DNA from 2 places in the Gordonia sp. p3-SID1431 genome. Region 2 is predicted to be linked to the other one. Evidence: riboswitches for the same ligand, from Rfam matches in the RefSeq annotation. Region 2 holds a riboswitch; the other holds the start of a gene.
The links. Region 2 has a riboswitch for S-adenosylmethionine ahead of M4D77_RS11490 (bifunctional o-acetylhomoserine/o-acetylserine sulfhydrylase). Riboswitches for the same ligand answer to the same signal wherever they lie in the genome.

Region 1 (3,386 bases), on a different contig from region 2:
GACCGTCCGCAGCTTGAACGCCGTCTCCTCGAGTTCGCCCTGCGGGTCGGAGTGTTCGACGATACCGCCGCCGGCCCACGTCCGGAGGCTGCGACGATCGGCCTCGAGTTCGAGGCACCGGATGGTGACCATCCACTCCCCGTCGCCGGCGGCGTCGCACCAGCCGACCGCCCCCGCGTAGAAGCCGCGCTCACCCTCGACCTCGCGGATGATCTGCGCAGCAACATCACTCGGCGTGCCGCAGACCGCCGGGGTGGGGCCGAGCAGGAGTGCGAGATCGAGCGCAGTGGTCGCCGGGTCCCGAAGCCGCGCGCGGATCGGGGTGGCCAGATGCCAGACCTCCCCGGTCGACTGCAATTGCGGGGTCGACGGCGCGTCGACGTCGTCGCAGAGGTGTCCCAGCCGGTCTCGCAGGTGGTCGACGACGAAGGCGTGCTCGGCGAGGTCCTTTGCCGAGGAGAACAATCCGTCGGCAGCGGCGCGGTCGACGACCGGGTCGGGTGACCGCGGCGCCGATCCCGCGTACGGGTGGCAGGTGACGACGGAACCCGACTTGCGCAGCAACACTTCGGGACTCGCGCCCAACAGCCACGAACCCGAGCCGGTGGCCGCGCCGAGATCGACACCGAATGCGTTGTGTCCGGCATTGCCGCCCGCCAATGCGTCGAGAAGTCGCAGAGGCTCGACCTCGGCGTCGAGCACGATGTCGACGCTGCGGGCGAGGACGACCTTGCCGACGTCGCCGGCGACGATCCGCTTCACCGCGTGCGCGACCCGTTCGCGGTGCTCGTCGGCCGTGGGGTACAGGGTCGTCGACACCGGGGTGCGCGTCAGTGGCGGCCCGCCCGCCAGCGGCGCCGCGTCGACGTGCAGGACTTCGGGCACCACCAGCGCGGCGGGGTCGGCGAGGTCGAAGGGGATCGCGCCGGTCAGACCGTCGACGGTCCCGGCGCGCAGGGCGGCCGAGGCGGCGTCGACGTCGGTGAACGCACGGACCGCGCCCATGCCCCGCACGGTGCCGTGCGGGCGGGACAACACAAACACATCAGTCGCTGACACCCCTGACACGCTACAGGTAAGTGTGCCCTAACTTCCGATCACGTTGAGTGAAAATTGACACGCCCGCGCGAGATCGACGACCCTTGGTCGTAGGTCATGAGTGCCAGTGACAAGCCCCGGCTCGCTGGTCGGCAACCCTCCTTCGCGGTGGGGTGCTCCGGGTGACGACCCGGCCGCGTACCGACCGGACGCGGCAAGCGCGAATTGTCTGAGGAGTTTCCTGCCGTGACCGCTGTCCTGTCCGCACCCGCCGGTCGCCTGTCGCCCGCAGTCGACGTCCGCTTCGACGCCGCCCGGGAATCGGTGCGGCAGTTCGTCCGTGCGCGGGTCGACGACACCGTCGTCTTCACCCGCGATGCCGCCGTTGCCCTCGACCTCGCGGCGCGCATCACTCCCGGCGACGTCGTCGTCCTCGACATCGGGCAGGGCGCCGACCTGCTGCGGTGGTGCGCACCACGGCAGGGGCGCGACCGGGCGCGCTTCGTCCCGGCCTGCGAGACCATCGAGGACACCTTGGTCGCGCTGGAGACCGAGCTCGCCTCGGCGCCGGCATCGCTCTTGGTCGTGACCGCGGTATCGGACATCACCGGCGAGGTGCTGCCGATGGGCCGGCTCGCCTCGCTCGCGCACCGGTCCGGGGCCCGCATCCTGGTCGACGCCGCGCAACTCGTCGGGCACCGGCCCGTCTCCGTCGTCAGCCACGGCATCGACTACGTCGCGTTCGGTGAACCAGGTCGTAGGACGGATGGCCCCGGCGTCCTGATCGGTCGTCGTGACTGGTTCGACGCCGCCGATGTCGACGCCTCGCCGGACTCCGACGGCGTTCCCGGGGCGATCGCGGTCGCCGAGGCGTGTCGGGTGCTCGCCGATCTCGGACCCGAGACGATCGGGCTGCACGAACGCCGCCTCGCCGAACGTCTCGACGCCGGCCTGGCCGCGATCGGCGGCTTCACGCCGCTGCGGATCTTCACCGATTCCACCGACCGCGCGGGAGTCGCGGGCTACACCGTCGACGGCCTCGCACCGCCGGCCGACACGGTGCGCGCGAGTTTCGGAGCGGGCACCACCGTCGACGACATCGACCGGATTCTCGATGCATTCCGGGCGCGAACCGACCAGACCGACCGAACTCGACCAGGGGTGAATAGATGACCATCGAACTCGACGCACGTGCTGACCGCGGCACCGTGATCGCCGCACCGACTGCCACCCCGACGGCCCCGATCAGCATCGGACGTCCGGGATTCCAGATCGCGCTCGCGGGAGACGATCTCGCACAGACGTTTCCGATCGTCGTGCGGCGGGAGACCCTCCGCGAGGCGCAGCGCGCCCGCTCCCTGCTCCGGGCCGGCAGCCACGATCAGGCCAAGTTCGTGGTCGCACTCGAGGTGGAGGTGGCTGTCGCGCCGGACGCCGCGTCGGCGCGCACGGCCGCTGCTGCGGCGGTGGACGCGTCGTCGGAGACGGGCTCGGGGACCATCCGCTACATCGGGACGACACACGGACTGATCACGCTGGTCCGCGACATCTACGCAGCCGAGGTCGCCGACGCCGTGATCCTCATCCCGATCGACGGCGCGGCCACCGAACGCCGCATCCGCGAACAGATCCTGCCGGTGCTCGCCGAGCAGCGGTACCGCGTGGCCTGACCCACTGCTGGTTGAGCCGGCACCGAGCGTAGCCGCCGGGCCGAGCAAGCGACGAAGGAGCGCGTCGAGGTCGAGGCGCCGAGTCGAAGCCACCTGGTGACCAGACAAGACCGCCGACACCATCTCGGATGATGGTGCCGGCGGTCTCGTGTGTGGGAGAGATCAGCCGCGCGAGGGCTCGTTGGCCGCGTCGGGGTGCGCAGCGAGGCGATCGACGGCCTCCTGTGCGATCTTCTCGGCCTGGTCGCGGCCGACCCATCCGCCCGGGTCGACCTCCTTGCCCGGCTCGAGGTCCTTGTAGTGCTCGAAGAAGTGGGCGATGGGTCCCAGCTCGTATTCGGACACGTCGGAGATGTCCTTGATGTGGTCCCAGCGCACGTCCTTGGCGGGGACGCAGAGCAGCTTGTCGTCGCCACCGGCCTCGTCGGTCATGGTGTACATGCCGACGACCCGTGCGCGCACGATGATGCCGGGGAACACCGACTCGGGGAGCAGGACCATCGCGTCGAGCGGGTCGCCGTCCTCACCGAGGGTGCCGTCGATGTAGCCGTAGTCGGCCGGGTAGCCCATCGAGGTGTACAGGTAGCGGTCGAGGTAGACCTTGCCCGTCTCGTGGTCGACCTCGTACTTGTTGCGGCCACCTTTGGGGATCTCGATGGTCACATCGAATTCCACAGT
Region 2 (3,386 bases):
GAGGGCGCTGCGGACGCGGTCGGGGTACTCGATGGCCCACTCGAGCGCGCGGGCGCCGCCCATCGAACCGCCGAGAACCGCACCAACGCTGCGGATTCCGAGGCGGTCCAGCAGTGCCACCTCGGCGCGGACCTGGTCGAGCACGGTGATCTGTGGGAAGCGTGAGCCCCAGGGCCTACCGTCGGGGGCGATGGAGCCCGGACCCGTAGAGCCCTTGCATCCGCCCAGGACGTTGGCGGAGATGACGCACCATTCGTCGGTGTCGATGGCCTGTCCCGGGCCGATCAGCCCGTCCCACCATCCGGCCGAGTCGTGGTCGGCGTCGGCGGGTCCGGTGACGTGCGAGTCGCCGGTCAATGCGTGGAGCGTGAGGATGACGTTGTCGCGGGACGGCGACAACGTCCCCCAGCGCTGGAACGCCAGGGTGACGTCGTCGATCCGTGCTCCGCTGTCGAGAGGCAACGAGCCGATGGGAATGCCGACGAGTTCCCCGTCCGGGAGGGTCTCCCAGTCGGGCTGATCAGATGCTGTCGCATTCAGGTCGATACTCACCGACAAAGCTGCCTCACCTGTTTCACTTGGCCGCCGCGAATCCCTGTTCGAGATCGGCCAAGATGTCGTCGATTCCCTCGATGCCCACGGCGAGCCGGACCAGTCCCGGGGCCACGCCCGCGGCGAGCTGCTCCTCGGGGGTGAGCTGGCTGTGGGTGGTCGAGGCGGGGTGGATGACCAGCGACCGCACATCGCCGATGTTGGCGACGTGGCTGTGCAGGCTGAGCGCGTCCACGAACTTCTTGCCGGCGTCCACTCCGCCCTGGATCTCGAAGGCGATGATCGCACCCTGACCCTTCGGGGCCAGTTCCTGACCGCGCTTGTACCAGGGCGAGGACTCCAGACCCGCGTACGCCACGGACTCGACCTGCGGGTGTGCCTCGAGGAAGGCGGCGACCTTCTGCGCGTTGGCGACGTGGCGCTCGATGCGCAGACTCAGCGTCTCCAGGCCCTGTGCCAGAAGGAACGCGTTGAACGGGGAGATCGCCGCGCCGGTGTCGCGCAACCACTGCACACGTGCCTTGAGTGCGAACGCGGGCGCGCCCAGGTCGGCGAAGACGGCACCGTGGTAGCTCGGGTCCGGCGTGGTGAAACCGGGAAACAGGTCCTTCCCGTCGCGCTGGACCCGCCAGTCGAAGGTGCCGCCGTCGACGATGACGCCGCCGATCGCGGTGCCGTGACCGCCGATGTACTTCGTCGCCGAGTGCACGACGATGTCGGCGCCGTGGGCCAGCGGGCTGATCAGGTAGGGGGTGGCGACGGTGTTGTCGATGATGAGGGGTACGCCGTTGCGGTGCGCGACCTCCGCGATCCCCGAGATGTCGAGGATCTCGTTGTTGGGGTTGGAGATCGACTCACCGAAGAACGCGCGGGTGTTGTCCTTGACGGCGGCCTGCCACGACGCCGGGTCCTCGGGGTCCTCGACGAAGCTCACCTCGACCCCGAGCTTGGGCAGTGTGTAGTGGAAGAGGTTGTACGTGCCGCCGTAGAGGCGGGGGCTGGACACCACGTGCCCGCCGGTCTCGACGGCGTTGAGGATCGCGTAGGTCTCGGCGGCCTGTCCCGATGCGACGAGCAGCGCGGCGACGCCGCCCTCGAGCGCGGCGATCCGCTGCTCGACGGCATCCTGCGTGGGATTCATGATGCGCGTGTAGATGTTGCCCGGTTCGGCGAGACCGAAGAGATTGGCCGCGTGCTGGGTGTCGTTGAAGACATACGACGTCGTCTGGTAGATCGGCAGCGCACGGGCATTGGTCACCGCGTCCGCGGACTGCCCGACGTGGATCTGCTTCGTCTCGAAGCTCCAGTTCTCGCTGGGATCGTTGCTGTCGAGGGTGCCGTCAGGGACATCAGACATGGCGATTCATCACTTTCTACGGTCGGCAGGGCCAACTCGACCCTGTTGGGGTCCGACCTTCGGACCCGCGCTTGCCGGGGATCGCCACTGCGATCCCGCAACCCGGTCATCACCCGGAGCACCCCACCGCGGAAGGAGGGTTGCCGATCAGCCAGCCGGGGCTTCGCACTGATACTCATGACCTGGCGACAAGGATATAACACGGATGTGAGGGCCCGAGAACCGTCCCGGTCAGGCCGCGCCCAACCCTTGAGAAGTGCACCGGAAGGGTGCCGGTGGCTGTCCTCCGACCGAGTGAAATCGGGTGTGTTCAGATACAAAACAGCTGGTCAAGGTAGTTAGCGACGCTCAGCGTGCTGTCGATTCCGCAATCGCGGATCTACTGTTCGACCAGCCCCGGCTGCACCGGAATGCTCCGCTCAGGTGGTCCGGGTTCGCACAGGAGCGCTCATGGCCGTGATGGCTCATCTCCGGACCCGACGGGCCTCGTTCACGGTCGCCGGCCTCACCGCATTTGCGGTGGCGGGCGCGCTCTGCCTGTCCGGTGTCGCCCCGGCGGGGGCCGCCGAATGCAGCGACACCGGCGCGGTCATCATCGTCGCCGGAACGAATGACCCGGAGAGTGCGCATCTCGTCGGCGTCACACAGCGCTACACCGGAAAGATGCCGACGGTGGTGGACGGTGACGTGGTCATCGTGGACGACCCTGACAGTGACTACCTGGCAACGCCGAAGGATGTCATCTACGTCGACTATCCGACCACGCTGTGGCCACTCGGCGCCGCGGGATACGACGACAGCACGACGCAGGGGAGAAGTGCGACGGCGTCGGCGATCGCCGGCTACCAGGCGCGATGCGGCGTCGAGTCGGACATAGTCGTCGCCGGCTATTCACAGGGCGCCCGGGTCGCCGGCGACGTGCTCGCCGACATCGGTAACGGGCGCGCCGAACAGGTGGTCGCGACCGACGAGAACGGCGAGGTCATGCTCGACGAGAACGGCGAACCAATTCTCGTCACCATCGAGCCGGGCGGGATCTCCGGCGAGCTGTACTCCGACCCCCGTCGGGCGGGAGACAAGACCGGCCGCGGGATCGAGCTCTCGCTGATCGGCATCATCCCCGGTCTGACGATGTCCGGCCCGCGGGGGAAATCAGAGACCGACAGCGGGTTCGGTGAGCTCGAAGGCGAGGTGGTGTCGGTCTGTATCGACGGTGATCCCATTTGCGACCTGCCCGACCCGATCCACGACCCGATCGGCGCGATCGACGGTCTGCTCGGCTACTTCACGAAGCACAGCCGGTATCCGTTCCAGATGTACCGGGACCCGAAGGAGCCCGCCTGGAACGACGGGCGGGCGGTCGAGTGCGATCCGGAGACTGCCGTCTGCATCGTCGCAGCGGACTCCGCCTTCGCTGAACTGATCCAGGACTGGGCTCGCGACCTCGGATACCGGGGTACGATCGGCGACTTCCTGT

Region 1: linked by a shared signal. The riboswitch ahead of M4D77_RS07890 (aminotransferase class V-fold PLP-dependent enzyme) and the one ahead of M4D77_RS11490 (bifunctional o-acetylhomoserine/o-acetylserine sulfhydrylase) in region 2 are both predicted to bind S-adenosylmethionine.

What each region holds. Positions count from the first base shown of each region.
Region 1 covers NZ_JAMBDT010000022.1:10,061-13,446, forward strand. The annotation lists gene M4D77_RS07885 (isochorismate synthase MenF) at 1-1,044, opposite strand, end outside; SAM riboswitch class IV at 1,152-1,265, shown strand; gene M4D77_RS07890 (aminotransferase class V-fold PLP-dependent enzyme) at 1,285-2,211, shown strand; gene M4D77_RS07895 (hypothetical protein) at 2,208-2,708, shown strand; gene M4D77_RS07900 (inorganic diphosphatase) at 2,871-3,383, opposite strand.
Region 2 covers NZ_JAMBDT010000037.1:10,853-14,238, reverse strand. The annotation lists gene M4D77_RS11495 (homoserine O-acetyltransferase) at 1-558, opposite strand, end outside; gene M4D77_RS11490 (bifunctional o-acetylhomoserine/o-acetylserine sulfhydrylase) at 575-1,909, opposite strand; SAM riboswitch class IV at 1,972-2,092, opposite strand; gene M4D77_RS11485 (cutinase family protein) at 2,360-3,386, shown strand, end outside.